One region of the Alteromonas sp. Mac1 genome, then DNA from elsewhere that is predicted to be linked to it. Evidence: predicted binding sites of a transcription regulator. Region 1 holds the regulator's gene; each other region holds the start of a gene.
What was found. The regulator MetJ, encoded in region 1, represses methionine synthesis genes. The targets are predictions, from matches to a motif close to TAGACGTCTAGACGTCTA.
Positions count from the first base shown of each region.

Region 2: serA (phosphoglycerate dehydrogenase) is a predicted target of MetJ. The motif match lies at 6,437-6,454, and genes of this name have one in related genera.
Region 3: metK (methionine adenosyltransferase) is a predicted target of MetJ. The motif match lies at 5,328-5,345, and genes of this name have one in related genera.
Region 4: AV939_RS12090 (slipin family protein) is a predicted target of MetJ. The motif match lies at 3,614-3,631, and genes of this name have one in related genera.

Region 1 is NZ_CP013932.1:4,220,511-4,228,777, forward strand. It holds gene hslU (HslU--HslV peptidase ATPase subunit) at 1-352, opposite strand, end outside; gene hslV (ATP-dependent protease subunit HslV) at 432-956, opposite strand; gene AV939_RS17835 (SPOR domain-containing protein) at 1,211-1,780, opposite strand; gene priA (primosomal protein N') at 1,910-4,114, opposite strand; gene rpmE (50S ribosomal protein L31) at 4,426-4,638, shown strand; gene AV939_RS17850 (hypothetical protein) at 4,753-5,067, opposite strand; gene AV939_RS17855 (malic enzyme-like NAD(P)-binding protein) at 5,440-6,681, shown strand; gene metJ (met regulon transcriptional regulator MetJ) at 6,760-7,086, opposite strand; gene metF (methylenetetrahydrofolate reductase) at 7,238-8,122, shown strand.
Region 2 is NZ_CP013932.1:3,529,822-3,538,088, reverse strand. It holds gene AV939_RS15155 (TIGR03915 family putative DNA repair protein) at 1-734, shown strand, start outside; gene AV939_RS15150 (SIMPL domain-containing protein) at 877-1,587, shown strand; gene AV939_RS15145 (DUF1289 domain-containing protein) at 1,767-2,069, shown strand; gene AV939_RS15140 (HDOD domain-containing protein) at 2,128-2,952, shown strand; gene AV939_RS15135 (DUF481 domain-containing protein) at 3,179-3,982, shown strand; gene AV939_RS15130 (DUF481 domain-containing protein) at 4,168-4,911, shown strand; gene serA (phosphoglycerate dehydrogenase) at 5,015-6,244, opposite strand; gene rpiA (ribose-5-phosphate isomerase RpiA) at 6,486-7,142, opposite strand; gene AV939_RS15115 (5-formyltetrahydrofolate cyclo-ligase) at 7,224-7,859, opposite strand; gene AV939_RS15110 (hybrid sensor histidine kinase/response regulator) at 7,890-8,267, opposite strand, start outside.
Region 3 is NZ_CP013932.1:1,022,985-1,031,251, forward strand. It holds gene AV939_RS04295 (AraC family transcriptional regulator) at 1-587, opposite strand, end outside; gene AV939_RS04300 (iron-containing alcohol dehydrogenase) at 672-1,820, shown strand; gene AV939_RS04305 (3'-5' exonuclease) at 2,034-2,564, shown strand; gene AV939_RS04310 (hypothetical protein) at 2,593-3,063, opposite strand; gene AV939_RS04315 (CYTH domain-containing protein) at 3,380-3,907, shown strand; gene metK (methionine adenosyltransferase) at 4,112-5,257, opposite strand; gene tkt (transketolase) at 5,646-7,640, shown strand; gene epd (erythrose-4-phosphate dehydrogenase) at 7,658-8,267, shown strand, end outside.
Region 4 is NZ_CP013932.1:2,832,352-2,840,618, reverse strand. It holds gene AV939_RS12120 (GNAT family N-acetyltransferase) at 1-629, opposite strand, end outside; gene AV939_RS12115 (DMT family transporter) at 619-1,056, opposite strand; gene AV939_RS12110 (NAD(P)H-dependent oxidoreductase) at 1,076-1,702, opposite strand; gene AV939_RS12105 (Crp/Fnr family transcriptional regulator) at 1,792-2,388, opposite strand; gene AV939_RS12100 (hypothetical protein) at 2,528-3,013, opposite strand; gene AV939_RS12095 (PadR family transcriptional regulator) at 3,017-3,349, opposite strand; gene AV939_RS12090 (slipin family protein) at 3,635-4,579, shown strand; gene AV939_RS12085 (NfeD family protein) at 4,582-5,031, shown strand; gene AV939_RS20290 (hypothetical protein) at 5,452-5,589, shown strand; gene AV939_RS12080 (catalase) at 5,782-7,284, opposite strand; gene AV939_RS12075 (hypothetical protein) at 7,485-7,781, opposite strand; gene AV939_RS12070 (methyl-accepting chemotaxis protein) at 7,935-8,267, opposite strand, start outside.

The DNA of each region.
Region 1 (8,267 bases):
TTTTCATTTCAGTTTCTTTGGTCATCTTCACGGCAATGTCAGCAAGGTCGCGAATGATGGTTTCTACTTCTTTACCCACATAGCCCACTTCGGTGAACTTAGTGGCTTCAACTTTAATGAACGGCGCATGCGCTAATTTTGCCAAGCGGCGCGCAATTTCGGTTTTACCCACACCTGTTGGGCCAATCATAAGAATATTTTTAGGCGTTACTTCTTGACGCAACTCTGGTTCAAGCTGCATACGGCGCCAGCGGTTTCGAAGTGCAATCGATACCGCACGTTTAGCATCTTGCTGACCAATAATGTGTCGGTCTAGCTCATGAACAATTTCTCTAGGTGTCATTTCAGACATGCATAAACCCTTTTCTGTTTTGGTGCTACTGCATCGATAGCAGGCACAAGTCGCTGTTTATTTTTAGTTAAACAGCCACTTAGTAATCGAGTACGTCTACCGTTTGACTATGGTTAGTGAATACGCAGATATCACCGGCTATGGTCAAACTTTTCTCCGCAATTTCTTTTGCAGTCAGTTCGGTGTTTTCCAGCAAAGCAATAGCAGAAGCTTGGGCATAGTTGCCGCCTGAACCAATAGCAATCAGGTCATTTTCTGGCTGAACTACGTCGCCGTTACCGGTAATGATGAAAGACGCGGTTTCATCGGCTACGGCTAATAAGGCTTCTAGCTTGCGCAGCATGCGATCGGTTCGCCAATCTTTGGCAAGTTCGACCGCCGCCTTGGTCAAATGACCTTGGTGGGCTTCAAGTTTTGCTTCAAAGCGTTCAAAAAGGGTGAAGGCATCGGCGGTGCCGCCTGCAAAGCCAGCTAATACTTTATCGTGGTACAAGCGGCGCACTTTACGTGCATTACCTTTCATTACGGTATTGCCGAGTGACACCTGACCATCGCCAGCCATCACAACTTGATTTCCACGTCTTACAGATACAATCGTTGTCACGTTTAATCCCCGTTTAAGGTGGGCGCTATCGCAGACTCGGGCGATAACTGAAAAAAGACTTTGTTATGAAATGGGGGAAGGGTTTTCGTTTTCAAGGGGGGAGAGATTAAAGGGTATATCGATTAGCGCGTTAATTGCCGTAGGTTAACTTCCACCACAAATAATGGTGGAAGTGTTATTGGCTAAGTGACACTGAAGATTTAAAGCGTACCTTTACTCGTCGTAGGCTTGCTACCTTGATAATCTTATACGATTTATAAGTTCCAGAACCAGATTTGGCAGGTCGCGATATTCACTTTACGAAGGCTGTGCTTGGCTTTCTCGGCATCACGTTTCGATTCAAATGGCCCTAGAATAACCCTGAACCACTCGCCGTTGCTGCCAGAGCTTTGGCGAATAAGGGCTTCTAAACCTTGGAAGGCAATTTTGGCTTTCATCTCTTCTGCTTGGGCACGGGTTCTGAACGACGCACACTGCATAAGGTATCGTTTGTCAGACTTTTCCTGTTCAGCCACGTCTACTTCTACTTCATACCCAGGCAGAGTACGAATATATTCCCACTCTTCTTTCGGTAATTCAGGCAAGGCTTCTTGCGTAGGCGCAACAGGGCGTACAACTTCGGTATCTACCTCAGAGCTGGCGTTGTCTTTAATAGACCATAAGAAAACAGCAAAGCCGATTAGTAATATCACCACGATGGCCAAACGAACAATAGGGAATGCGGCCGTGGGTGTACTCTTCACCTGTGATTTGCCGCGCTTTTTATTATCCGGCTTCTTTTTTTGTGGTGCTTTACCACGAGATACATAATCGCGTTGAGCCATATTCGGCAGTTTTCCTACTACTTATCGTTATTTTAAATGGGTGGTGCCATTAGACGAAGACATAGTGCACAACCCTGAAACACTTGTATACATCAGTGTTGAGATTTTACCGTATTCCCCACCAGTGTGCTAACTGAAATCGGTGGGGTCGATATCTACCGACCATCGTACCTTTGCGGCCTGTGGCAGCCCTTGTAAATAAGGCAATGCTAAGCGTAAAGCGTTATGTAACGGCGCACGTTTTTCATGGCTGCACACCAGCATAAAGCGAAAACGCCCCTGGCGCTTTTCAATCAAGCAAGGAAACGGCCCCGTCATTTGCGGTACTAAACCCGTAGGGTTTGCATTTGCAGTATTTGAGTTTAAAAGTACACCCCTAGCCTGTTGCAGGAAAGCATAGGCCGATGAGCTCTCTGTTGCCTCAGCTCTAATCACAAATTGGCTAATATAAGGAGGCAATGCTGACGCTTTTCGTTCCATCAACGCATGGCGAGCAAAATGGGCGTAGCCGTTGTTCACCAAATCTTGTAGCAAAGGATGATGAGGGTTGTGGGTTTGCAGCCACATTTCTCCTGGTTTACTGGCACGCCCTGCTCGCCCAGCAAGCTGCGTAACTAGCTGCGCTAGCTTTTCTGGCGCCCGAAAATCAGCACTAAATAGCGCCCCATCACAATCTAAAACCACCACCAGTGTAACGTGTGGGAAATGATGCCCCTTCGATAAAATTTGCGTGCCCACCAGTATTTGGTGCTCTTGACGGTTAATGGCATCTAGGGTTTGATGTAGCTTGTCTTTTCCTCTTACCGTATCGCTATCTATTCGCACGTGTTTGGCATCGGGGAAGAGCTTCATTAACCCTTCCTCTACCTGCTCGGTGCCCGTCCCTGCCGTCACCATTTCATGGCTGTGGCACGCTTCACACTCTTTTGGCATGGAACGGGTTGCACCACAGTGGTGGCATTGCAGTCTGTTTTGCCCTTTATGCACGGTATAAGGTCTGTCACACCGCTTACACATCGCCGTGGTGCCACAGTAATGACATAAAAGAGCTGGGGCATAACCACGTCTATTTACAAAAACCAGAATCTGATTCCCAGCATTGACATGCTGGCGCATAATCGTCAGCAAGCCTTCTGAAATACCGTAATGAATAGGCTGGTCTCGGGCATCTAGCAAGTACTGCTTAGTGCTTTGCGCCCCTGCCGCGCGGCGGGTTAGCTGTAAATGCGCGAAGCGACCATTCAACGCATTATTCAACGTTTCAAGCGCTGGCGTGGCACTGCCGAGTAGTAAAGGGATGCTGTGCTCTTTAGCACGCATAGCCGCTAAGTCTCGCGCATGATACCTAAGCCCGTCTTGTTGCTTGAACGACTCATCATGCTCTTCATCTACGATAATCATGCCTGGGTTTTTAAGCGGCGTAAAAATAGCTGAGCGCGTACCAATAATAATACCTAACTCACCTGCTCTCGATCGCTGCCAAACAGACAATCGCGCCGCGTCCGTTAATTGAGAATGCAATACCCCTACAGGAATGTTAAAACGCTTTTCGAACCGTGAAACAGTTTGCGGCGTTAAACCAATTTCAGGCACTAAAATAAGCACTTGTTTACCGGCTTTAAGCAAAGGTTCGATAGATTGCAGATACACTTCGGTTTTACCGCTACCTGTAACCCCTTCAAGCAAGCTGATTGCAAAGGTGCCATGTTGCTGATTTAACGCCGCTATCGCTACCCCTTGCTCTTTATCAGGCACGGGCTTTTCGCCAATGTCGAAGGTATCTAGCCAAGCTTGCGCAGTGAGTTCCGGTGTAATTTCCACTAGCTCAATAAGCGCTTTATCTAATAGCGCTTTCACTACTGCAGGTGAAAAGGTTTTACGCGCTTCGCTAGCAATAAGTGATGTGGTTTGAACCGCGTCTAAGCAGGCCATCTGCTTAGGTGCTCGGCTTAAACTGTTGACATCAGTATCAGCCCCTTCTGGTGTAACTTGAATATATTGCGCGGGTGATGGCGTGGCTGGCTCACCTTTTCGAAGGGGCACAGGAAGCATGGCATGTATCACTTCCCCCGGCGCATGGTGGTAATACTGCCATAACCAGTGCGCCATTTTTCTTAGCGATTCATCAATAACCGGCACGCTATCTACTACCTCAATAATGGTTTTTATTTTACTGGTATCATCTATGTCTATACCGGATTCAACCACAATGCCTACCAATTGACGTGGGCCGAAAGGCACTTTCACCCGCACACCTGGTTGTAAGGTGTCGGTATGAGAATAGGTAAATAGCTGGCGAAGCGGCACAGGTACAGCCACCTGAATGAATACCATTAAAATTGATGCCCCAAAATTGATAAACGTAAAGTAAGTAGACGTAAATTCAGAACCGCTAATGATCTGGCATTTAAATATAATGTCAAATAAGGGAAGGGAATTTATTCTCGCCAGTGAGTATAGTTAACGCCACCTCTGTTTACTTCGCATACAAAAAATGCTTGATCACTTACGATGCTTCCTTTATTATGCGCCGCTCTTTTGCGGCTGACTGCAATTTCTGCGGTCGGTCATTGAATTTAAAGTTGCGTATGGTGTTTGGCTTCGGGCCAGATAGCGATACGGCCTCATATTGAAGGTAATCCAAAATGAAAGATGGTATCCACCCAGAATACGCTGAAATGACAGCAACATGTTCTTGCGGCAACGTAATGAAAATCCGTTCTACTCTAGGTAAAGATATTAACCTAGACGTATGTTCTGCATGTCACCCATTCTACACTGGTAAGCAACGTAACGTTGATACCGGTGGTCGTGTTGACCGCTTCAAGAAACGTTTCGGTGCTTTGGGCGCTAAATAAGCTCAGTACTCAGAAACACTATGTTTCTTTAAAAAAAGCGCCTATCGGCGCTTTTTTTGTGTCTGCGCTCCATAGTAAGCTCTACCAATACAGTGCTCGGCGAGTGGAGTGCTCTTAGTGAAAAGCTCGGCGTTTTAAGTGCCGCTCCCAATTGCCGTTACTTTGCGAAGTGCACGCTTGCTCGCTGTCGTAGCGAACACTTTTAATCTGTACCTTCAACGTATCACACACATAAACGAGTTCATCTTCAAATGCTTGGTTCCAATTCGCTGTTAGCGCTTCGCTTTTCTGCTTTTCGGTTTCAAACACCGCAATAATTTCTGGTCTGCGCCAATGCCCCATATGCGTAAGCCATTCAAAGCCAACCGACTCAGATTTTGCCCACTCACACGCCGCCGTTAACGCTTCAATCAGTTTCTTTTCCGACATATTAAGTTACGCTTTCCTTCATCATGTTTTCATTATACCTATTACGTGAATCAGCACCTAAAACGGCCGGTTTAATGCCTATTTCTACAACGCTATCCGATTATCAGTTATGCCTTCATTAATATCCACTTCTATAAAATAGAAATAATGTATTAATTATTAAAGTGTCATTAATATGATGAATGGCAGATATTCGACGATGTCACTGGTCATACAAGCAAGTCTGTCCTAGATTGGAAGGTATAAAAGGCAGATCAGATATGTACTCAAATGACCCTGTGATAGAGTCGAAGACATTCTACTGCGGCAACGCAGATTGCCCTTACGGTAACGAAGATTGCCTAACCCCTACATCGAAGGATATGTTTACTAATGTCAGATTTCAGACAACGTGCACTAGATTATCATGCCAAACCCACGCCAGGTAAAATCAGCGTGGAGCTATCAAAACCAGCCGATAGTGTGGATGATCTTGCTCTGGCTTACAGTCCAGGGGTAGCTGAACCAGTACGAGAAATTGCTGAAGATCCTGATAATGCTTACAAATATACTGCGAAAGGCAACATGGTAGCGGTCATCAGTAATGGTACTGCTATTCTAGGCTTGGGTAATTTGGGGCCGTTAGCTTCTAAGCCGGTGATGGAAGGTAAAGCACTGCTGTTTAAACGCTTTGCTGGGCTTGATGCTATCGATATTGAAGTAAAGCACCGCACCACAGAAGAATTCATTAATACCGTCGCCAATATTGCAGATACGTTTGGTGGTATTAACCTAGAAGATATTAAAGCCCCAGAGTGCTTTGAAATAGAACAAGAACTCATTAAGCGCTGCAATATTCCGGTATTCCATGACGATCAACATGGTACTGCCATTGTAACGGCTGCCGGCATGTTGAACGCCATTGAAATTCAGGGCAAAAATATCGAAAGCGCCAAAATAGTTTGTATGGGTGCGGGTGCAGCAGCGGTAGCCTGTATGGAATTGCTCATTAAATGTGGCGCGCAACGAGAGCGCATTTACATGTTAGATAGAAAAGGGGTTATTCATACGCGCCGTGAAGACCTTACGGAACACAAACGCTTGTTTGCCAACAATACCGATAAACGCACACTTGAAGATGTGATGGAAGGCGCTGATATTTTTGTAGGCGTATCTGGCCCTGATGTATTACCTCCAGAAACGTTGGCGTTAATGGGGCCTAACCCGATTGTTTTTGCCTGCTCTAACCCCGATCCTGAAATTAAGCCTGAATTGGCGCATGAAGTTCGAAATGATTTAATTATGGCTACGGGGCGTTCTGATTACCCTAATCAGGTAAACAATGTGCTGTGTTTCCCGTTCATTTTCCGTGGTGCGCTGGATGTACGCGCAACGGCCATTAACGACGAAATGAAAGTGGCCGCGGTAGAAGCACTTCGTGCTATTACCAAAGAGCCCGTACCAGAATCTGTGTTAGCGGCTAGCAACAGCAAAAGCTTAACCTTTGGCAAAGAATACATTATTCCTAAACCAATGGACCCCCGCCTCTGTGAACGCATAGCCTCTGCAGTGTCAAAAGCGGCGATTGAATCTGGCGTTGCACGACTTCCAGAAGTGCCTAACCGCACCGAATGAAGGCAATATAAGCGCATATACTGGCGTGTAATTCAGTGTAAAGATTATAAAAAAACGGCAATTTTCATTGCCGTTTTTTTAATCTTCTTGTTCGTTCTCAATAGAAACGTCTATACCCATATCTTCCATTATGCGCCTTGCCTCAGCAGGTACACGATTAGGGTTATCTTTTCTCAAATCTTCGTCATCCGGTAACGGCTGACCTGTAAATGCATGAAGAAACGCTTCACATAACAATTCTGAATTCGTCGCATGACGTAAATTGTTTATCTGCCTACGCGTACGTTCATCGGTTAATGCTTTTAGCACATTAATAGGAATAGAAACGGTGACTTTCTTTACCTGTTCACTCTTTTTACCGTGCTCTGCGTAGGGATGAATATACTTACCGTTCCACTCTGCCATGATGCTAACTCTGTCTGATTTTATTTATGTTATGAAGAGAAATTCTAAACAAGTTGACGAAAAGGTCAATTGAGCAGTGTAAACCTCTTGACGTCTAGACGTAAATTCTTTAATTTAGACGTCTAAACGTCTATAAAAGAGTAATTTTACCATGGTATCTTACGCACAAGGTGTCGATGCACTCAATCAGTCCCTTTCGGAACTGCGTGATATTGATGTGTCATTCGAGTTTTTTCCACCAAAATCAGAGAAAATGGAACAAACCTTGTGGAAGTCAGTTGAGCGCTTAGCACCGCTAAAACCGAGCTATATGTCGGTAACTTATGGCGCGAATAGTGGTGAGCGCGACCGTACTCATGACGTGGTAAAACGCATTCAGCAGCAAACTGGCGTTGCAGCCGTGCCTCACCTTACTTGTGTTGATGCGAGCAGAGACGAGCTTAGACAGATTGCCCAAGACTACTGGGATTCTGGCATTCGTCGTATTGTTGCTCTTCGTGGTGATTTACCGCCAGGTGTGAAAGATACCGAAATGTATGCCTCTGATTTAGTGGCGCTACTAAAAGATGTAGCCGATTTCGATATCTCAGTGGCCGCTTACCCTGAAAAACACCCTGAAGCGCCTAATGCCCAATTCGACTTACTGAACCTTAAACGCAAAGCAGAAGCCGGTGCGAGCGAAGCAATTTCACAGTTTTTCTTTGACACCAGTGTATTTTTACGTTTTCGTGACCGAGCAGCAGCTGCAGGTATCGACCTAGACTTGGTGCCAGGCATACTGCCGGTAACCAATTATCAGACCTTGGTAAAGTTCGCCGGTTTCACCAACGTACATGTACCTGGGTTCTTACACAAAATGTTTGATGGACTTGACGATGACGATCAAGCTACTCGGAACCTCATTGGTGCTAACATCGCGATGGATCAGGTTAAGGTACTTGCCAAAGAAGGCGTGAAGCATTTTCATTTTTACACCCTTAACCGTAGTGAGTTGAGCTACGCTATTTGCCACATGCTAGGTGTGCGAGCAGGTTAATTTCGATTAAACCTTTGCTCCTATAGGGCAGACCAGTATACCATTTGCCTATTATCAGGTATTTGAACGACTCGTTTGCCTTGCTGTCACTTTCCTTCGCTGTAAAAAGGTCAAGGTAAGCGGCGAATGGCCAAGGCGAGTAATA
Region 2 (8,267 bases), 690 kb from region 1:
AATGTTTGGCGCAAGCTATCCCCCCCGAAAATATTATTTGGCAAACTTCAGAGTCTATACAAGACGACCTGTTTGGCGGTGGGGAACAAGTTATAGCAGCCAGTAAGCCAAAAGCGAAACACAGCATTCCCAAGTCAGTCTTAACGCTTATCAAATATGCGTTGTGTCACCAAGATGCTAGCCGCTTCGCATTGTGTTATCGGGTGTTATGGCGTGTTATTTTCGAAAACAAAAACCTTATTCAGTTAAAAACTGATGAAGATATCATGCAACTTGTTACGTTAGCCAAAGCGGTAAAACGCGATGCATATAAAATAAGTGCTTTTTTGAGGTTTCGAGAAGTTAATCATGACGGACAAGAGCACTTTATCGCTTGGTATGAGCCGGAACATTTTAGCTTAGAGATTAAGCTCGACTTCTTCCAAACTCGTTTTAAAAATATGCGGTGGTCAATATTAACGCCTTATCGGGCTGCCCATTGGGATACTGAAAAGCTAGTTTTAGAAGATAATCCCGATCCGAGTGTGTTTCCTAATGACGACCGTATCGAAAAATATTGGCTCACTTATTACGCTAATATTTTTAATCCCGCCCGCATCAAAAAGAGCGCAATGTTAAGCTCAATGCCCAAAAAGTACTGGAAGAATATGCCCGAAACAGCTTTGATTGACGATATGATTCGAAATTCGGATGCGAGAGCGCGCAAAATGATAGTTGATGGGAATAAACGCTAATCCATTTCTCCAGCCTCTTTGCGGCCACAATTGGTCATTATGTATCGTTAAGTATCAACAATCTCGGCTTTTTTCATCCCTAAATTCGACTCCAACTGAACGTAAGCTAGCACTATCAACAATAAAAACTGGAACGAGAGTTATGAAGATAGGTGCAGCAGTGGTAGTGGCAATAGGCATGGTGAGTGCGCTTGGCATATTGGGTCAACAGGTGTCTTCGGCGCTAAACGACATGCAAACTTGGGACAGGGTAGTTACCGTTAAAGGGTTGTCTGAAAGGGAGTACGTGGCAGATCGAGTGATTTGGCCTATTCAATTTGTTGATGCAGGCAATGATTTACCCGCGCTTTACAACCAGATAGAAACAAACAGCATGAAAGTGTCTAACTTCTTACAGAGCAAAGGGATTGCCAAAGAGGGTATTACCATTGGTAAGCCAGACATTACCGATAAACTAGCTCAGCAATATGGCGGTACAGAAAAAGCGCCATTTCGTTACACCGCAGTGCAAACCATTACCGTATTTTCAAACGAGGTCGAAAAGGTACGTGTAGTCATGAGCCAGATAAGTAGCTTATTAAAGTCTGGTGTTGTGCTAACGAATCAACACTATCAAGCACAGCCCGACTATGTATTTACGCGTTTAAATGAAGTAAAACCGGCAATGATCGAGGAAGCCACTGTTAATGCCAGAGAGGTTGCTGAAAAGTTCGCGCAGGACTCGAAAAGTACGTTAGGGAAAATAAAACGGGCTAATCAAGGGCGGTTTTCAATCGCTAGCAGAGACCATCATCACCCCCATATTAAGCAGGTTCGGGTAGTTTCGACTATTGACTATACACTAGTAGATTAATACTGATGTATTATTACAGAGTTGCTATTTTGGTGAGTTTGCCCAAAATATACTGGAGTAATGTAAAGCTATCTTAAATTACGTGGCCAGATTAGGTTGCCAATAACAATGCGTTAGTGGCATTAAGAGGGTGTTTTTAATTTAACGAAACGCGTGTTAGCAAGCGCATACAGGTAAACATGACAGACCAAACACCGCCAGCACAGCAATTGGAGTTCTTTGAAATTCCAAGTCCCTGTATTGGTGTTTGTGAGTCTGGAGTGCGAGGGTATTGCAAAGGATGTTACCGCAGCCGAGAAGAGCGGCTGTATTGGCTTAAGATTGATGATGGAACTCGCCGAAAGATAATTGGGGCATGTCAGCGAAGAAAGCAAGCGGCGCTAAGTAGAGCCCGTCGCCAAAATGAAAAACCAATAGAAGTACGAGAGCCTAGTCAAATAAATATGTTTGATGTGCCTTTCGAGACAATTGATAAAGCATAAGCAGTGAGACTGACCTCGCGATAGCTGTTAATGCAGATGATAAAAGTGGAACCTTTGCATGTCCTTAGATAAATATGTGTCGTTTGCAACAAAGTCATTTACCTTGCCAGATATATGTATTCGTATCCGCTCGGTATTAGATAACCCTCGTTCAAGTGCAAGCGACCTTGGCGATTTAATCAGTTTAGATTCGTCATTAACAGCCAAAGTGCTGCGATTGGCAAACAGTTCACTGTTCCGGTTTCCATCACAAGTAGAGTCTGTTTCAAAAGCCATCAATGTCATTGGTGGTGAAGCTTTGTATAATTTGGTGGTTGCAGAAACCGCCAATACCGCTTTTAAATACTTTGATACCCAGCTTATTAACCTTGATAAACATTGGTTCAACTCTGTTTATTGTGGAATGGTGGCGAAACATTTGGCTAAGGCCAGCAATATGCGTGGTAGTGAGCGTTTCTTCGTTATGGGGATATTGCAAAACCTCAGTGAGTTGGTCATTGCTAAACGTTCGCCAGAGCTTTATAAAAGCTATATTGAGCAAGATAGCGATATGCTTCTCGGGGCAAGACAAATTCAACATTTTGGTTTTACCTTTTCAAACTGTAGCGGTACCATATTAGAAAATTGGAAGCTTCCTCTTGTGCTCTATTATCCGGTTATGCACGCTAATGATATGTCTAGACAGGCAACAGATAGCGATATTGCGCTACTGGCATTAGCATCAAGGGTTACTACCATGCAGCAAAATAAAAAAACTGACGGTGACATTGAACTTTTTTTAGAAGACATAGCCAATAATAGTGGTGTGAATATAGATGACGTGGCAAATGCCATAGAGTTCGCCGACAGAGAAACAGCAAAAATTTCCATGCTTATCCATTGATTTACCAGTAATGAGGTAAAACAGTGATAAGCAGCCTTGAGCTTTATCTAGCCAAGGCAGCTTGATGGTTGTTGAATGTAAGTTCAGAAGCCGCTTTACAAGTGTTCAATCGTACAACTAAGCGGTAAAAAACACATAGCTAACGTAATACCCATGGAAGGGCATAATAGGGTGTTAAATGGCTATGCCATAACAACACCAAACCAATAAAAATTTATTAAAAATTATGCTTAATCTAACAAAACATTTCTGTGCAGTATGCTGTCTTCTTGGCATAAGTACTGCCGTCTTCGCAGCAGATCGCGACTTAATTCAAACGCTTTATCACGCTGATTTTACGCCAGACACCGACGACGAAGTGCCTAGATTTTCGTTAAATGGTGAGTTAGGTATACTCTCAAACACGGGTAATACATCAGCAGCGAGTATTAAAGCGGGTATCAACGCCGACCATGAAACTGAAAATTGGAGCAGTCTGTACTTTGCAGAAATGCTTTATCAAGAAAGTAACACCGATGGCACTGGTCGCGATGTGTCGGCCAAACGCTTCTATGGCAGTGCTCAGTTCGATTACAAATTAAACCAGCCTGGTCGACGCTTGTTCATGTACGGCGATTATGAAGATGATGCCTTCAGCGGCTATGATCATCGTGCTTCACTGGCTGCCGGTTGGTCACAACGAGTTTGGCGAGATGAAGTCAGCGAGTTCCGTTACAGTGTTGGGCCGGGTTATGCTTTTGTTGAGCTAGAAGAACCCCTCGAAGAAGATATTAACAACGGGGTAATTGTACGTGCATCAGCTGAATACAAATATCATTGGGCCTCAGGTGCTAACCTTCGACAATTTGTAAGCACGGAAGCGGGCGACGAAAATACTAAATCTCGTTCCGAGACATCTTTGTCGGCCAATGTTTTCGGCTCTTTAGCCATGAAGCTATCGTTTATTTTGAATCACGAAACCGATACTACCGAAGATGTAGATGGGTTAAGTACCGAGACCTCGGTTGCCTTGGTTTATCAATTCTTCTAACAATTACGCTTAAAGCTTATCAATAAGTGTAAATTTTACGTCTTATAGTCTAATTTTTGTTCGACCCTCATTGACTCGCACTATTAGGTAGGTACTATTGGCGCAGATTTTTCAGGCTATGCTGGCTAGCGCTTACGCTAGGTTTTCACAGCATGGCAAAGGATAAAACACTACTAGGATTGCTAATGAAAAAACAGCTTCTCGCATCACTTTTGGCCTTGTCTTTCTCTTCTGTTACTTTTGCTCAAGACGACGTTAAACCTTTCACGATGGAAGGTGAGCTAGGTATTATCGCAACAACAGGTAACACCGAAACGTCATCAATCAGTGCCGGTATTACTGCTCACCAAGAATTAGAGCAGTGGAGCAACGACTACACTCTAGAAGGTCTTTACAAAAAAGAAACTGTTGATAACGACGATGGTACCGAAGAAGAGTACACATCAGCGCAAAAGTTTTACGGTTCTGCACAGGGTAACTACAAGCTAGATAACCCTGATTACCGTTTATTTGGTTTCGCATCGTATGAAGATGACCGTTTAAGTAACTTCGACTATCAATCAACACTTGCTGTGGGTTGGAACCAAAAAGTACTTGAAAATAAACGTCACATTTTAGAGTACTCAATCGGTCCTGGTTACTCGTTTGCTGAAACGCAAGAAGGCGAAGAGCAGAACAGCATGATTGTTCGTGCTTCAAGTGCATACTCTTGGAAAATTTCAGATACGGCTAAATTCACGCAAACAGTGAGTACGGAAGTGGGTTCTGACAACACGAAATCTCGTGCTGAATCGGCGCTTACGGCTACCATTAGCGGTAACCTTTCTATGAAGTTGTCATTCAAGGTAGACCACAACTCTAACGTATCTGACGACGTAGAAAAGCTAGATACTGAAACTGCAGTAACGCTAGTTTACAACTTCTTCTAAAATCGTATTAACGATTGTAGAAACAGAAAACGCTGCCAATTGGCAGCGTTTTTTTATGTCTTTAAAAGTGTATGACGGTATTAAACCACCGTCATACAGAGCATTAGTGAAGAATACGGGTTTTAATCGTACCGTCAATTTGCTGTAGTTGTGCAAGCGCGTCATAGGCTCTGTCTTGCTGAACATCTACTACTACATAACCAATTTCTGCGTTAGTTTGAAGGTACTGGGCTTCAATGTTGATGCCTTTCTCTGCAAACGCTTGGTTAATTTGAGTAAGAATACCAGGCTGGTTTTTGTGTACGTGAAGTAAGCGAGAGCGGTTAGTGTGCTCTGGTAATGATACTTCAGGGAAGTTAACAGCAGATAAGGTAGAGCCATTATCACTGTACTTCGCCAATTTACCGGCCACTTCAATACCAATATTCTCTTGTGCTTCTTGGGTGCTACCACCTACATGCGGCGTAAGAATAACATTATCGAACTTACGTAAAGGCGATTGGAATTCCTCATTGTTCGACTTAGGTTCAACAGGGAATACATCAATAGCTGCGCCATTTAACTGGCCGCTTTCAAGCGCGTCGGCTAGGGCATCAATATCTACAACCGTACCGCGAGACGCATTAATAAAAATGCTTCCTTTCTTCATTTGTGCAAATTGCTCAGCTGCAAACATGTTTTGCGTTTGCTGAGTTTCAGGCACGTGAAGCGATACCACATCAGAGGTGTTTAATAGCTTCTCTAACGACTTTATCTGCGTAGAGTTACCTAATACCAACTTATCTTCAATATCGAAAAACTGTACACGCATACCAAGGTGTTCAGCAAGAATACTTAGCTGGGTACCAATGTGGCCATAACCAATGATACCTAATGTTTTACCACGGGCTTCAAACGAACCATTGGCAGTTTTTTCCCACTCACCGCGGTGCGCTTTTGCACTTTTACTAGGTACTTGGCGAAGCAAAAGAATAAGCTGACCAAGCACAAGCTCTGCTACTGAACGGGTATTAGAAAACGGTGCGTTAAATACCGGAATACCACGGCGCTGTGTTGCTTCTAAATTAACTTGGTTCGTACCAATACAGAAACAACCAATAGCTACCAATTTCTGAGCAGCATCGACTACCTTCTCAGTAATTTGAGTACGTGAACGAAGGCCAATAAAGTGGGCATCTTTCACTTTCTCAACAAGCTCTTCTTCAGGAAGGGACGTTTTGAGATACTCAATATTGGTGTATCCATTATTCTTAAAGGTTTCTAATGCACTTTGATGCACACCCTCTAACAACAATATCCGGATCTTATCCTTCTCTAGTGAAACTTTGCTCATGGATTTGCTATCTCTTAAAAAGTATTAGTATTTACAGAGCTCGAGGCTAGTGCAGGCGGGGTAGGTAAGACTGGAGCAAACCCTCCGCCGCATGGATGCGGCGGCGGAGCTCCCATGGATGGGTTCACAGCGTGTTTGCGGAAGTCTTACCTACCCCGACTAGCACCAGCCTCACACTCTCGAAAGGCCATCTAGACGTCTAAACGGAAATCTAACAGAAATCAGTTTAACTTGAAAGCTATTATTTATAGGTTTCAACACCGGTATCGGTGGCCGACAGTACGATGTCTGCGCCACGTAGGGCGAATATGCCGTTGGTGACCACACCTGGAATATTATTAATCGACTGCTCAAGCTCTCTTGGATTTAGTATTTCAAGATTATGCACGTCTAAAATAACATTGCCGTTATCTGTCACTACGCCTTGGCGGTATTCAGGATCGCCACCTAGTTTTACCAACTCACGAGCCACAAAAGAGCGCGCCATTGGAATAACTTCAACAGGCAGTGGGAACTTGCCAAGCACGGGCACGCGCTTGCTGTCATCTACAATACACACGAATGTAGTTGATGCACCGGCTACAATTTTTTCGCGGGTAAGGGCTGCACCGCCGCCTTTAATCATGTGTTTATGTTCGGTAACTTCATCAGCACCGTCGATATACACCGAAATATTGCTTACATCATTTAGCGCGAATACTTCAATGCCTAGGGCTTCAAGCAACTTTGTAGAGGCATCTGAACTTGATACCGCCCCTTCAATGTTGTTTTTAATTTTGCCGAGTTCTTCAATGAAAAAATTAACCGTAGAGCCTGTACCTACGCCAACAATACTGCCTTTTTCAACATATTCGATGGCTGCTTTAGCGACTGCTTGCTTCTTTGCATTCTGATCCATAGTGACTCTCCTAACTAAATTTTCATCAGTTTACCGGAAAACCACGGGCTAACCCACCGTGATAGGGGAATTTACGGTGCGTTATGCTCGATTAAAGCTCAATTGCTGTGTGGGGGTAACAATACGGTTTACAGGAATGTCCCAATGCTGAACGGGAAGTTGGTCTACTTGTTGGCAATCGTGGGCAATACCAATGAGTTTTGGTCTTATCGTTTGTGTTTGTATACTGGCTAAAGTTCTATCGTAATAGCCGCCGCCCATACCTAAGCGGTTTCCATTTGCATCGAATCCCACCAATGGCATAAGTATCACCTGATGATGAAAGGTAGGAATAACATCTGGGCAAGCCAGTACTGGCTCTTCAATGTTGTATTTGTTCATGCGCATCGGCGTTTTATCGGTATACCGAAGAAATAGCAGGTGGCCTTTGCAAACTGGGTGCAATACAGGCAAGGAAGTATGCAGGGCAGACCTTTTGTTAAGTTCCCAGCATGCGTGCATAAAAGGGCGTAAGTCTACTTCACCGTTATTTGGCAGGTAGCAAGCAATAGATGATGCATCGGTAATCGCGGGTAATGACAGCAGGTTATCTCGAACAGCTAAAGAGGCATGCTGCTGCTGTGAATCAGATAATTCGTTGCGCAATGCTCTTAATGTCTTTCGAAGCGACACTCGTGACATTTTCTTTGACATGATTTGTGATGTATTCGGTTCCATACAGCAGTCTTCCAGAGGCTCCACGTTGTCTTACTTCCCCAAATAGTGATTAAGTACCCTAATGAGCTCTGCGTTTTCAACGGGCTTGGTGAGTAGGTCGTCTAAGCCATTTTTTAGTAACAGATCTCGTTGCGTTATTACATCTGCGGTTAAGGCGATAACAGGCAGTGCTGCGCGCATTTGCTTAATTTGCCGTGTGGCTTCTGTTCCGTCAATACCCGGTAAGTTGATGTCCATTAGCACCAAATCTACAGGGTTCGATTTAACATACTCTACGCTTTCTTCACCGCTACCTACAACCGATATTGATAAACCAAGTTTATCAAATATGGTTTTTATCACTATTTGATTTATATAATGATCTTCCACTACTAATACGAGAGAGTCAGCAGGAACATTTAGCTTTTC
Region 3 (8,267 bases), 1.5 Mb from region 1:
GTTAATCCACATAGTACGTGACCAGCTGGGCCATTGAGAACATAGTATACAATTTCTCGCACAAAACCTGCGCCCAGTGCCTGTGCACTATTACCGTGTGTTAATGCTTGTAGTAGTCTGCGTGTAGCATCGGTAATATTTTCATCTAATGACTGCTGACTGACTGTAAACGTAGGGGCGGGGCTGTTTTTTTCCTTGTCGTCACGCCATTGGGAAAGCTCTACCAGTAACGATGCGGGAATATCAATGACCAAACCTAATATGCAATCGTCATTGTCTAAGGTGGCAGCACATTGCGCAGGCAAGGGCACACCGAAAACAATGTAATCGCCTTTCTTGTATTCGATTTCACGATTATCAACATACAAGCGTTTAGTGCCTTGTAACATGATAATAATACCCGACTGATAAAGTAGCGGCTGCTTGGGGCTTCCGTGAGGATCGCGGAAAACTCGCACTCCTTCTATATCCGTTTTGCTCACGCCATTCAGTGCCGATTTACCTTTAGCGTTTAAAAACTGTTTCAGAATTTGGCTTAAAAAAGCCAGCTCAGTAGTGGAAACTGGATTGTTTGTAGAAATAGGCAAATTTTTTCCAGAAATAGACGGTTTGTTTACACGTAATGGCACTATTATGCATTAACACAGGCATGCAATGACAGAGGAAAGACCATGAAATTTTCATTTAGTAACCCAACTCGCATTCAATTTGGGCAAGGACAAATTGGCTCAATCAACACCCTTATTCCAAAAGACAGCCACGTTCTTGTGTTGTTTGGCGGCGGTTCGATTAAAAAGAACGGCGTTTACGACCAAGTAGAAAAAGCATTGGAAGGCTATAACTGGGAAGCTTTCGGTGGCGTTGAACCAAACCCAACCATTGAAACCCTAGACAAAGCTGTTGCCCTAATCAAAGAAACTGGTGTTGACTATATTCTCGCGGTAGGCGGTGGTAGCGTGATTGATGGCGCTAAGTATGTGGCGGCAAGTGCCGTGTATGACGGCGACGGGTGGGACATTCTAACTGGAGAGCACAAGGTTGATAAGGCACTACCTATTGGCGCTATTCTAACCTTGCCGGCAACAGGTTCTGAATCTAATGGTGGCTCTGTTATTAGCAAGAAAGCGACTAAGCAAAAGTTGGCGTTTATGTCTCCGTTAGTTTATCCGCAGTTTGCTGTATTAGATCCAGATGTAATAAAAAGCCTTCCGCATCGCCAGGTAGTTAACGGCTTAGTGGATGCCTTTGTTCATGTTTGCGAGCAATACTTAACCTTCCCGCAAAATGCTCCGGTTCAAGATGGTTACGCTGAAACCTTGCTAAAAACCCTAATTCAACTTGGCGGAAAAATTGATAATAAAGATGACGCATGGCGCGCTAACCTTATGTGGTCAGCAAACCAAGCACTGAACGGCCTCATTGGTTCAGGTGTTGCGCAAGATTGGGCTACGCATATGATAGGCCACGAACTCACGGCACTTTATGGTGTAGATCATGCTCGTTCATTGGCGATTGTTCAGCCGTCACTACTACGGGTTCAACTTGAGACCAAATCAGCGAAGTTAACGCAGATGGGCCAAAACGTGTTTGGTTTAGCACAAAGCGATGATATTGCCCTTCGCACTATCGATGCTATAGAAGCGTTCTATCAAAGCCTTGAAGTGGCTACCCAGCTTACCGAGCATGAAGGCGACAAGCAAAGTGCAGTGAATGCCGTGCTGGAAAACTTAAAAGGAAATAAGATGCTTTCCCTTGGCGAAACGGGTGCTATTACCCCAGAGGTAAGTGAGCAAATTCTTAACTTGGCGGTGGCTGAGTAATACCTATCTAAAAGTGGACTATCACTTTATATACAGCCTGCCTTCTGATTGTGTATTGATACAAACTGGCACGATTCTACTATTAACAAGGTAGATGAAGTGTCGGTTTGTTTTTTAATTATACAACAGAAGTATGATTTTCAATTCCGTTTGCGCTTTCTGAGTTCGTTTATTAAGTTTAAAGAAGGCAAGGCGTATATCACGCCAGCGCAGATGGGAGTTAGCTTGCAAAGAAATTATCCCCCTTCCATTATTGATGTGGAAGCCAGTGGGTTTGGTGCCCGTAGTTATCCTATTGAAATAGGGATAGTGCGCTATGATGGTGCAAAGTGGTGCAAACTCATTCGTCCCGTTGATAGTTGGGTTCATTGGGATCAAGAAGCAGAATCTTTACATGGTATCACCAGAGCCATGTTGAACACTTACGGCGTTTGCCCGGTCAAAGTGTGTCACGAGCTTAATGCCTTTCTAAGCAATACCATTGTGTATAGCGACGGATGGGTGGTAGATAACCCTTGGCTCATAAAACTTTTTGCAGCAGCCTCGGTACAAATGTCTTTTTCATGTCGAGCATTGGAGTATGTCTTGAGCGAACCTCAAATGGCGCTTTGGCATGACGTAAAAACAAATATTGAATCGCAAAGCGACGATCGCCGCCATCGAGCAAGTACCGATGCGAAAGTTATTCAAAGCACGTATGTGGAAACTCGTAATAAAGTGGAAGCGGCAAAGCACAAAAGTTAGTACCAGCTTTTAGTAATGCTTTTTAAAATCAGAAAAAGTATTGAACACCTAACGTAAGCGCATTGTTTTCTTTGTCTCCCACCTCTCGATGTTCAAATTCTAACGCCATATTCAAACCGCTCTCGTCACCAACTAGCCAACCTAATCGAGTAAACGTGCCTAAGTCTTCAGGTATGTAGCGCCATTCAGGATAGTATTGCAAAGGTGAGTGAGTCGTATTAAACGACGCATATACTTGCTGTTCAAAAAGTAGCGTTAAAGCACGCTGGGCGCGAATAGAAAGTTGACTGTTTTTGCTGGCGTTAAAATGATTATCGTAGCCAGGTATGGATTCAAGGCGCGTTTCATTAAAGCGACTTTTAATTTTCCACTTTGCTATTTTTTCGCTTTTGAACACGATGGGGCCGTAGTAGCCATCCCAATCAGCAGCCTCGCTGTAAGTGGCACTCAAAGGGGCAAGCAATATTAAACAAACCACGCAAGTTGGGTAAGTTTTCATGAATAAATTCCTAGTCGAGTGAGACAGCGTAAACGTGTTCTTTTGAATACCGATTATTATAAATTTAAGTGGTAGCTTCAAAGCCACAAAGGTTTTGTTCGCCCTAAGTGCCTAACTTTTCCTTAAAAAAATGACACAAAACTGAAACAAAAAATTAGAGCTGAATAGTAAGTGTAGTCTTTTATCCAAAAGGTGAAAAATAAACTTGTTAGATATTTCTATTGTGAACTAACTTTTAAAGGGTAGTAGTAAGACTTACTTCAATTGAGTGGGCAAAGCAGTACTTTCAAATAGGGAACATGGCCGGAGGTGAGTGATGCAAACGGAATGGGAATTTGAACGAAAGTTTTTAGTAAGTTATGTGCCAGAAGGTTTGTTAGATACACGAAAACCTGTGGCAATTAGACAAGGTTATTTAGCCACCGAGCCGGATAAGCATATTCGAATTAGGGACGAAGGTGGCAACTACACCATGGCCGTCAAACAAGGTGTTGGCCTTAAACGCAGAGATACGCGAATTGCGTTGGACTCTGAGCAATTTGCTGATTTATGGCCGTTAACCCAAAACATGCGGGTGGAAAAGCAGCGATATCGTATCGACTTTTTTGGTGCACAGCTGGTGGTAGACATTTTCACCGGTAATTTAGCACCTTTGAAAGTGGTGGAAGTTGAATTTGACAGTGAAATGAGCAGTCGACAGTTTTTACCGCCAGATTTCGCTGAAACGGAGGTAACCCATAAGAAAGAATTTCAAAATGTCGCGTTAGCGCGATTTGGTTTGCCTGATATGGTTATTGCAAGCGGCAGTATGAATAGTGCTTCTATTTTTGCAGGATCCATATAGTCCTATATAGCCATTATATAATCACTATGTAGCGAAGAAACTGCCTAGATATGGCTTGAAGATAGCCAAGGTTAAATAGATAAATATCTGAAATTAAAAAGGGTCGCTTTACTTTATAAAGTGAAGCGACCCTTTTTCTGTCTTTAGCTTTCAACAGCCTTGAGCTAGATAAACAGCCTTCGGCAGACTATACCGCTGAGCAAACTATACCGATGAACGAAGTGCTTCAGCTTTATCAGTCGCTTCCCACGGGAATGCCTCACGGCCGAAGTGACCATATGCAGCAGTAGGTAAGTAAATAGCACGCTCTAAATCAAGCATTTTGATTAGCCCATAAGGGCGTAAATCGAAATGTTCGCGTACCAACGCCACTAAGGTTTTCTCATCAACCACGCCAGTACCGAAAGTATCAATGCTAATAGAGGTTGGCTCGGCAACACCAATGGCGTAAGAAACTTGAATTTCGCAACGCTTAGCTAGCCCTGCAGCAACAATGTTCTTAGCAACATAACGGCCAGCGTATGCTGCGCTTCTGTCTACTTTTGAAGGATCTTTACCAGAGAAAGCACCACCACCGTGACGGGCCATACCACCGTAGGTATCTACAATGATTTTACGACCAGTTAAACCACAATCACCAACAGGTCCGCCAATAACGAAGCGACCGGTAGGGTTAATGTGAAATTGAGTGTTGCTATTAAGCCACTCGCTAGGAAGCACCGGTTTAATAATTTCTTCCATTACTGCTTCACGTACTTGTGCAGTAGAAACAGAATCACAATGCTGCGTAGAAAGTACTACCGCATCAATGCCTACAGGCTTGTCGTTTTCGTACTTAAAGGTAATTTGGCTTTTCGCATCTGGGCGCAAAAAGTCTAGCTTGCCAGACTTTCTTACTTCAGCTTGTTTTTGAACCAAGCGGTGAGAATAAGTAATTGGCGCTGGCATCAGTACGTCAGTTTCGTCACTGGCGTAACCGAACATAAGGCCTTGGTCGCCTGCACCTTGTTCTTCTAAACTTTCGCGGTCAACACCTTGGTTGATATCTGGCGACTGTTTACCGATAGCGTTTAACACTGCACAAGAGTCAGCATCGAAACCCATATCAGAGTGAACGTAGCCTATGTCTCTTACGGTTTTACGTGTAATTTCTTCAATATCAACCCACGCTGAGGTAGTGACTTCACCACCTACTAATACCATTCCGGTTTTAACGTAGGTCTCACAGGCCACGCGGGCACGAGGATCTTGCTCTAGAATAGCATCTAGAACCGCATCTGAAATTTGATCGGCGATTTTGTCCGGGTGTCCTTCAGACACAGACTCGGAGGTGAATAAATGCGTGGCCATACATGCTCCATAAGCGTTTATTGTTCAAAATAGGTGAGTATTGTACTAAAACAAGGTATAAATACCAGTCTTTACTTCTAGACGTCTAAAAGTCCTTTCGTTACGATTTGTTGACAGTGGCGGATCACTTTTGCAGACAATTAAGTAAATTTAGCCACGCTTACCCAAAGAAGCGATATTGGCTAGCAAAGGAATGATGTGAATATTCATTATTTTAGCCAACTTTCGGTAATGGCAATGAAAAGCCATTGAACTGAATGGTGGCATGGGTAAGAATAACGCCCACATTAAGATATACAGCAATGCAGCGCTTTAAGGTTGAACAAAGGGATTTTGCCCACAGTGTTCCCTTAGCGAAATTCAGCTACAAAATAAATCAGGAGACAACATGCCCTCTCGTCGTGAACTTGCCAATGCCATCCGTGCTTTAAGCATGGACGCTGTTCAACAGGCCAAATCTGGTCACCCAGGCGCCCCTATGGGGATGGCTGATATTGCCGAGGTATTATGGGGTGATTTTCTATCACACAACCCAGCAAACCCGTCTTGGGCAAACAGAGACCGCTTCGTGCTTTCAAACGGTCACGGCTCTATGCTGTTGTACTCTTTGCTTCATCTTTCAGGCTATGAACTGCCTATTGAAGAGCTTAAGAACTTCCGTCAGCTACATTCTAAAACGCCAGGTCATCCAGAATATGGATATGCACCGGGTGTTGAAACTACCACTGGCCCATTAGGTCAAGGCGTAAGTAATGCTGTGGGTATGGCGCTAGCTGAGAAAGTATTAGCAGCGCAGTTTAACCGTGACGGTCACGATATTGTCGATCACTACACCTATACTTTCATGGGCGATGGTTGCCTTATGGAAGGTATTTCTCATGAAACTTGTTCACTTGCGGGTACATTAGGCCTTGGTAAGTTAGTGGCATTTTGGGATGACAACGGTATCTCAATTGACGGTGAAGTTGAAGGTTGGTTTACCGACGATACGCCAGCACGCTTTAAAAGCTACGGCTGGGAAGTGATTGAAGGTGTTGACGGTCATGATTCAGAACAAATTAAAGCAGCCATTGAGCAAGCTAAATCGAACAGCGCTCAGCCTACGCTAATTTGCTGTAAAACGGTGATTGGTTTTGGTTCGCCAAACAAAGAAGGCACTGAGTCTTGTCACGGTGCACCATTAGGTGATGACGAAATCATTGCTACTCGCGAAAAGCTTGGGTGGAAACACGGTGCATTTGAAATTCCAGACGACATTTATGCCGGTTGGGATGCGAAAGCCAAAGGTGGCGACGCTGAAAGTGCGTGGAACGATGCCTTCGCAGCATACGAAAGTGCTTACCCTGAATTGGCGGCTGAATTTAAGCGTCGTGTAAATGGCGAATTGCCAGCCGACTTCAGCGATAAAGCAGACAAAATCATTGCTGATTTGCAAGCTAACCCGCAAAACATTGCGTCACGTAAAGCATCTCAAAATGCATTAAACGCCTTTGGCCCATTACTACCAGAGCTTCTAGGCGGTTCTGCCGACTTAGCGGGTTCAAACCTAACTATTTGGGATGGCAGTAAAGGCGTTGAAGCCACTGACGCTTCTGGTAACTACATTTACTACGGTGTACGTGAATTCGGTATGTCAGCCATGATGAACGGTATTACCCTTCATGGTGGTTTTAAAGCCTACGGCGCAACTTTCCTAATGTTTATGGAATACGCCCGTAACGCTGTACGTATGGCGGCGTTAATGAAGCAACCTGCTATTTTTGTATACACCCACGATTCAATCGGTTTGGGTGAAGATGGTCCAACGCACCAGCCAGTAGAACAAGTAGTGGCACTACGTGCTACACCAAACCTAGATAACTGGCGTCCATGTGACCAAGTTGAATCGGCTATAGCATGGAAGTTCGCAATTGAGCGTAACGATGGCCCTTCAACATTGATTTTCACTCGCCAAGGTTTGCCACAGCAACCTCGTGATGCCCAGCAATTAGCTGATGTTACTAAAGGTGGTTATGTGCTTAAAGATTGTGCAGGCACGCCTGAATACATCTTTATTGCCACTGGTTCTGAAGTTCAACTTGCCGTTGAAGCAGCTGATAAACTAACTGCAGATGGTAAAGCGGTTCGCGTAGTTTCAATGCCTTCTACCGACGTTTTCGACCGTCAATCAGCGGATTACCGTGAAAGCGTGTTGCCTTCTAGCGTAACTAAGCGTGTTGCAGTTGAAGCACTATCGAAAGAAAGCTGGTACAAATATGTAGGTTTCAACGGCGCCATCATTGGTATGGATACGTTCGGTGAATCAGCACCAGCGGGTGACTTGTTCAAACATTTTAATATTACTACTGATGCAGTGGTAGAGGCAGCATTGTCTCTTAGCTAACGAGGTCACCGCAGTCTATGGTAAACATTGCCATAAACGGGTTTGGTCGTATTGGTCGTAACGTATTGCGCGCGCTTTATGAAAGCGGGCGCAATAGCCACTTCAACGTGGTTGCGATTAATGATGTGGCTAAGCCAGAAGGTATAGCTCACTTATTGAAATACGATACCGCCCATGGGCGGTTCGGTTTTGATGTGACATTAGAAAACGAAACACTTAACGTGGCAGGCGATGCTATTCGCTTGTTAGCACAGCCTGATATCAACTTACTGCCTTGGCGAGAAATTGGGGTGGATATTGTACTGGAATGTACAGGTAAGTTTGATGATAGGGCATCAGGTCAATCGCATATTAATGCGGGGGCAGGTAAAGTGCTCTTCTCTTCTCCGGGTTCCCCCGATTTAGACAATACCGTGATTTTTGGTACCAACGACGACACGCTAAAAGCGGAGCATAAGTTGGTGTCTAATGGGTCGTGCACAACCAACTGCATTGTGCCGGTTATTCAGGCGCTAGACGCAGCCTTTGGGGTTGAAAGCGGTACGATTACGACTATTCACGCTTCTATGCACGATCAGCAAGTTATCGATGCTTACCACCCAGATTTACGCCGTACTCGCGCAGCCA
Region 4 (8,267 bases), 1.4 Mb from region 1:
AATTCAGACCGTTGTTGCTGCGCACGAGCAAGTAACAAATACATGGCGCTTTTTGCTGCGTTTTGGCCTTGAAAAGCTTTTTTGACACCCATCTGATGTAGTCCAGTGACGTTGCCTGTCTTATAGAGTAAGGCACTTACGGCAGGTTTCTGGTTAAGGTAGCCTAGATAAATTTCGATGTCACAGTCAGTCAATAAAGGCTTAAACACTTCTTGATCCATCTCGTAGCCAAACGCTTCACTACTTATCTGCAACCATTGAGTTAGGGATTCGGCATCTTTGACTATGCGTAAATCTAGGTTGTTTTGTTGTTCAGTTGGCAATGTAATTTCATTCAATTTCAGATACATGGCTGTTTGTTCAAACTCTAAAGGCCAGTTTTCGTCCAAGCGAGAAATAGACGCCACATTATTTGCTTTAGGCAAGGGGTAAGGCCAAGAGGTAATTCGGTGGCTTTTAGGAGTAGCAGATATTTGTAGCGATAGGTTGTTTTCACCTTCCAACCAACTGCGATAAGGCCACCCTAGGGTTGCCAGTAATGTACTGTTTCCCTCATGAGCAATGGACTTTGTGCCGTATTTATTCCATAACGCGGTCAGGTTATGAATGTTCTGTTGATCAATAGACATTTCTCGTCCCCCCGTTTATAAGGTTAATGCCAAGTACCATGGCGAAAATACCAATGATAACTTTGGGAGTAATAGGTTTAATTGGTTGCTCAAACCATCCAAAATGCCCAGCGATAATTGCAAGAATTAACTGTCCGCTCAGTGCAAAAGACATCATGCTGCCCACACCCATTTTCGGGATCAGATAATAATAGCTGCCAACACCAAATGCACTGAGAATGCCGCCAAACCATAAATAAGTTGGAATAGACCTGATATCCGCATATACCGGAAGTTGCCTTTGATTTATCAGCATAAACAATAATGTAAAAAAGCAGGCAAATAAAAACGCAATTGCTGTCGCTAGCACTGGGTTTTTAAGAAGAACTCCCAAACGGGCGTTCATACTGGCCTGAAAAGTAATAGCGGCACCGGCTAGTACAGCCAATGCAGGGAAGGCCCACATATTATATCTCCATTACTAGATGTTGATGATCAAAACGAACTTTGCGGCGTTGGCTGTATTTATCATTTGGGTCACGAATACCAATAGGGCAAATAACCGTGGAAGCGAGGTTGTTGGCTGTAAGATTAAGTATGGCGTCAAATTCTTGAGCGTCGAATCCCCCAATTGGGCAAGTATCAATTTTCATCATAGCTGCGCTGGTCAACATGTTTCCTAGTGCAATAAAAGCCTGCTGCTGTGCCCAGTGCAAACCTTCTTTTGTGTTCATAGTTTCTAGCGCTTTTTCAGCCATTGCAGCAAAACTTGTTAGAGATTCAGAAGACGTATCATTATTTTTCGATGCCTCCTGAATATAGTCACTGACTAAGTGGGAACCAATGTCAGTTCTGGCAGCGAATACCAGTAAATGAGAGCTTTTAATTACTTGCTCTTGACCATAAGCAAAAGGCAATAAACGCTGCCTCACGCTTTTTGATTCTATAACGATGACCTTATAGGGTTGAAGTCCGTAAGAAGAAGGGCTCAATCGAGTTGCTTCAAGGAGTTCGCGCAACTGCCATTGCTGTAGCTTTTGTTCGGAAAAACTTTTAACTGAATAGCGCCAGTTTAATGCGTTTATTACATTCATGTCATATCCCGTATGTCGTCTTTGTTGTACTTCAACTAAGATTATCGGGGTATGAAATGTACTTCCTTTACATAGGTTGATTTTGAAAGTTATTTTTCATTATTGAGACTTTTGCGTATCCGGCTTAGTTGTGTTGGCGTTACGCCGAGGTGTGAAGCAATTTGGTATAGTGGCAGCCTGTCCGCCAAGTTGGGAAACTCAGAGGTAAATTGCTGGTATCGTAGCGTGGCATTATCCTGAACTAATTCTATTTCTCGAGCATCTTTGTGCAGTAACCAATTTTTTTCCAGATAAATGATTTGATATTTCATCAACTCGTTATTGGAAAAAAGTAATTGGCGAAAGCCTGCAAAATCGATTTCCACCAACAGACTGTCTTCAACAGTCTCAAATGCCAAACGAGAAGGTTGCGAGGTAAGTAGGGCTGTCATTGAACCGGGAAACTGCCCTTCGACAAAGAAGTTTTTATTGTATTCTTGCCCTTGCTCATTAATAACATACCCTCTGACCAGCCCTTTCACCACAAAAGCAAAACTTTTTGGATGTTTTCCCGCTTCATAGAGAAGAGCTCCCTTTTTTAATGTTCTTACTTTGCAAAGATTGGAGAAGTTATCCCAGGTTTCATTTGATAGGGGAGCGTAGCTTTCCATAACAACTTTTAACGCTTCAAAACTTTCTTTCTTCACTTAAAGAGGCCCTTTACTAATTTCTGCAAAAACGTGACGGTTTTATTTTTATTAATGATATCGCTTATAGTGGGGTTAAGCCTTTGCTCTACTTTTCCAACAATACTAACATCACGCTAACACCCACCAAGTCGGAGAATTAAGACAATTTCCGTTCAACGAAGCGTTTTAAACAAGCCCACTCTTTTTTTGCTGAAGTTTTCGTACCGTCAAGAATGGTAAAGCTGGCAAACCACCCTAATAGTAAAATCAATAATACAGCCCCATTAGCGTCTTTATCTTTAACAACTAGCGCCATTGCAAGCATTACGCTAGCCCATATTATCGCGTGACCTATCACCAATGGTGAATCTGATGAGGAATTGCCTTCAATTTTATTTAATACTCGACATATTCTTTGGATAATTTTGGCTCGGCCAGAAGACGCCTTAATTTCTGCTTCGGGGTAGCCCAAATCACTGGTTGCTTTTTCAAAAGCGAGTTTTTCATCGGTGCCCGAATTTACATCTTGTTCGATTATGCAATATAGGTGATCTTTCAATTCATCAATTTTATCTGCATCCCAGATATTGTGAGAGACAACCTTATTGCACCAATTTTCAACAGCGTTATCGAGATCAAACATGCCTTATTCTCCTTTGAAAGACATAAGTAAAGTGTATAGCTGATGCCACTGATCTTGCATCTTAAGTAGTTCTTTGCGGCCTTCATCCTGCAGGGTGTAGTACTTCCGCTTTCTACCCGTATCGGCCTTACCCCAATAGGATTCAATGAAGTCGTTTTTCTCCATCCGATGCAAAATGGGGTATAGCATTCCATCTGCCCATTCAAGCAAACCGTTTGAATGCGCTTTTACCTGCTGAATAATTTCGTAACCGTAACTATCACCATTCTTCAGAATAGAGAGGATCAACGGCGTAGCTGAGGCAGCGACTAAGTCTTTTGCAATTGTTGAAGCCATAGCGTCTCTTTGCATAGGAGTGTTATGTATAAGTTACATAATACTTCTATGTATAGCAATGGTTGTTTTTTAAGCAGAGGCTAAGCTGTTAAAAAGTAATAGAAAATAATGTGTTTAGTTGATAAATATTTGATTAGTTCTTTACGGTGGGTGTCATTAAGGTTGCTATAAAGTCGCTCGACCCAATCGTTACATTTCCTGACAATTAAACTGCTTTTTGTGATTTCATTTTGTGATATAAAAGCTAATTACAAGCAGTTGTAGTAATCGTTTAGGAGTACATAAATGGAATTAGAAACCGTTTTAGACTACGTGTTTTCGTATCAAGTCATCTTACTTGTGCTTATTGTTATTGGCCTTAAATCCTCAATAAAATTTGTACCTCAAAACCGCGCGTACATTATCGAACGTTTTGGTAAGTACAACACCACTTTGGAAGCCGGTCTAAATTTTATCGTGCCCTTTATTGATACTGTTGCGGCAAATCGCTCGTTGAAAGAGCAGGCGGGTGACGTACCTGAACAGTCTGCAATTACGAAAGACAACATCACATTAAGCGTTGATGGCGTATTGTATTTTAAAGTCGTCGACCCTTACAAAGCCACTTACGGTGTAGAAGACTATACATTTGCCGTAACGCAGTTGGCCCAAACCACCATGCGCTCTGAGCTCGGGAAAATGGAGTTAGACAAAACCTTTGAAGAGCGAGACTTGTTAAACACTAATATTGTGTCTGCGCTTAATGAAGCCGCTGCTCCGTGGGGCGTTCAGGTGTTACGTTACGAGCTAAAAGATATTAATCCGCCGAATTCAGTACTAGATGCTATGGAACAGCAAATGAAAGCGGAACGATTGAAGCGCGCGCAAATTTTAGAGTCTGAAGGTGATCGTCAAGCGGCTATTAACCGTGCCGAAGGTGATAAACAAGCAATAGTGCTTGCCGCTGAAGCTGACAGAGAAGAACAAATACTGAAAGCCGATGGTGAGGCTCAGGCTATTATTCGTGTTGCACAAGCGGATGCCGAGGCCATCGAAACCGTTGGTAAAGCGGCAGCCACACAAGAGGGCCAAAAAGCGGTGCAGCTTGAGCTGGCAAAAGGCGCTATTCAAGCAAAAGAGAAAATTGCTAAAGAGTCTTCAATTGTTTTGTTGCCAGACAGCGGGACAGAAATAGGCAGTGTTGTAGCGCAAGCAATGACAATTGCGAACGCAATAGGCAAAAAGGCATAGCAATGGATAATATGTTTACCAATTTACCTCATTTTTTAATCGGCATAGGCTTAGCATTGCTTATTCTTGAAGTAATGATGGGGTTCACCACCATATTACTTTTGACGTTAGGTATCTCTATGATGCTCGCGTCGGGCCTTATGTATATCGGGATTTTAGATGAGGAATTGTTAGACGCATTTATAGCTATAGCGATTATCGATTCGGTACTTACCTTTGTGCTGTGGCGGCCAATGAAGCTACTACAACGAGATCGAGCGCCGAAAGAAGTAAAATCCGACTGGATTGGTACCCAATTCGAATTAGAAAGTGATGTAGCGCCTGGTGAGCCAGGTAAAGCCCGCTTTTCTGGCGTGGTATGGTCTGTTAAGTCTTCGTCTATTCTAAAAAAAGGTGCAACGGCTGAAGTGGTGAAAGTTGAAGTCGGTGTTCTACACGTTAAACCGGCATAGCAATCGCTAAAAAGGGGCAGTAAAAAAGGGTCAGAGTTAACTTACGGTTTCAAAGTACTCTGATCCTCTTATCACCTACCGTTTTCCTCCTTAAGGCTTTTTTCTCCATTAAATACTGGCGGTGGCTGTCCAAAAAATTAGTCTTCACAAAATTAATCCCACAAAGCCTCCACTAAACCCCTCTCAAATTTTAACTCGATTTCGACATCATTATCTTCGTGTTTGATGTAAAATAGTGTTATCACGCATAAGGTGTTGTTCTAGTTTATTCGTGCGAAGACATCTGAGTATAAAGCATGCGCTTTTTCCTTATCTTGCCTTAAGTTGCAAACTCGGCAAGAAGTTGAACCGCTACACATCTATTCCCGTTGAAAGCTAGAACCGCTGTAATATTGAACATACAAAATATGAGATTTATAAATGACAAAATTTGATGACAGAGTTAAAGAAATAGTGGCTAAACACCCTAACTTAACGCAAGAAGAAGCGATTAAGATCGTAACCGATAAAAACGAGCGGAAGAAAAAGAAAAGAGCCGAGCGTTCTGATAAGAAATAGCCCGATTAAAACCTAGCGACAAATGCGGGAGTCGTGGGCATATAGTGTTGGGCATGATGTAGTTCAACCTTTGCGCATCATTAAGATTTTTTCTTATTTACTTTGAATCTCAAAAAAGCCCCCAACACTTCGTGTTAGGGGCTTTACGCTTCTATAGAAGCGTAACGTTAATTGAAACGTTTCCGATTGAAATTAGTTATCTTCAATCGGCGTGTTTTCAGTAATAGGTACTGTGTTAACGTCGGTATCCAAGGTTTCAACAGCGTGTTTCACACCTGCTGCATAATCTGGGTGTACTTTTTCTAACACCGCATACCAGCGCTCTTTCACGCTATCTGAGCATGGACCCATGGCCGCCGCGTAGTTTTTATACATACGCTCTTTTTGTGCGTCATCAAACATCTCATAAAGTTTACGGGGTTGAACGTAATCAACATCCGCATCTTCTTGATGATATCTGTCTGCATCACCGTCAATGCGAAGTGGTGGTTCTTTAACTGAGAAATCTGCCACAGGGCCTTCGTGTTGGTTTGGCTCGTAATACGCATCAGGGTTGCCAAAATCGTTGGTAAAGAAGCGCATAGCACCGTCTTTATGATAGTGGTTTACCTTACTGTTTTTAGGCGCATTGGCAGGTAGTGCTTCGTAATGCGTACCTAAACGGTATCTGTGGGCATCAGCATAGGAAAAGATACGTGCCTGCAACATTTTGTCAGGGCTGAAACCAATACCTGGAACGATGTTAGATGGGCTGAACGCCGCATTTTCAACCATTTGAAAATAGTTCTCTGGATTCTTGTTCATTTCCAGTTCGCCTACTTGAATAAGCGGATAATCGTCGTGTGGCCATACTTTTGTTAAGTCGAAAGGGTTGAAGGCTTGCTTGCCAGCATCTTCCTCTGGCATGGCTTGAATGTACATGGTCCATTTAGGGAAATTGCCTTCATCAATAGCGTTGTACAACTCTTCTTGATACTTCTCACGGGTACTACCAATAATTTTTTCAGACGTTTCATTGGTGTAATTCTTAATGCCTTGCTGGGTCTTGAAGTGAAACTTCACCCAATGGCGTTTGCCGTCTTTGTTCCACATGCTGAAAGTGTGACTTCCATAACCATTCATATGCATTGGCGAGACAGGAATACCTCTATCGGACATAAGAATAGTGACTTGGTGTACGCTTTCTGGCTGGCCTGCCCAGAAGTCAAACATAGCTTCTGGTGAACGAAGGTTAGTTTTCGGGTGACGTTTTTGAGTACGAATAAAGTCAGGAAATTTATAGCCATCGCGAACGAAGAACACTGGGGTATTATTACCTACCATATCCCAGTTGCCTTGCTCGGTATAAAACTTCAGACTGAACCCACGCACATCGCGTTCGGTATCAGCCGCACCAGACTCACCTGCTACGGTTGACCATCGGCTTAGCACTTCAGTTTGCTTGCCTACTTGTGAAAAAATATCGGCGCAAGAATAGTCGGTGATATCGTGGGTAACCGTGAAAGTACCTTGTGCTCCCCAGCCTTTAGCGTGAACAACACGCTCTGGAATACGTTCTCGGTTTTGATGGGCTAGTTTTTCTAGCAACTGATAATCTTGAAGAAGAGCTGGGCCGCGCTCTCCTGCGGTTTTGGTTGTTTCGTTACTTACCACTGGGGCGCCAGCTGATGTTGTTAATTGGGGTCTTTTAGCCATTGTAAATATCCTTCAGGGCTTTAAATAAAGCCAGTTTCCGTTGCAATCATGGTCGCTGACCTTGATTTTGATTTAGGGCTCAATATTGCTACGGCACATTGTGTAAAAGAGTTTAGAATTGATTACGCAGATAAAGAATAAATTCTGAAGCGGGGTAGGGAATCTTACTTACTTTTTTAGTTATCACGAGGCTTATCACATTAACAATCTGCGGCTATGATAGATTCCAGTAGAGTTTTAGTTATGTCGGGAACCGGTTCACCAATAACTTGTTCGGCAGCTAACGACACTTTGTAATTAGCACTTTGCCCCTGCATAACAAGGGCAGCGTTAAGATCGTCGGATAAATAGGGTTCTACAAGGGTTTGAACGTCTGACCACGCGATGTCTTTGCATTCCACTATAACCTTGTGCGATTGACGTGCTTGCTTGGGATCAAAAACATAGCTATTTGCTGAAAGCGTTATTAATAAAAATGAAAATGCAAAGTATCTCAATATTGGTGCCTTCTCGTTTTAGCTAAGGGCGTTGTAAAAAGTGACACTATTTAAGTAATAGCCAGCGGTAGCCTGGGCTTGCTTCAGTTTAATGAAATAATAAAAGGGTCTTTAAATTGGGTGCGGGGATTTCCGTTGGCACCGGTTTTCCTATTATACTTTGTAGTGACTAAGTGCTTTGTCTATTGAAACTGCAGTGTCAGACGTAGTTTGTGCCGATTTCGATGTTTCTTCTACATAACGAGCACTGTCTTGTGCAGACTCGCGTATGGTCTCAATATTTACACTCAGTTGTTCGGTTACCTGGCTTTGCTCTTCTGCTACACTTGCCATTTCAATATTCGTGTTGCGAATGCTGTCAATTCTGTCGTTTAGATTCGTGATTTCGTTTGCGATACGTTCACATTGGGCCTCTACATCTTCTGATAATGTGGAGCACTCAGTAATTGAGGTATTAACTGAAACCACCGCATTTTGCACTTTGGA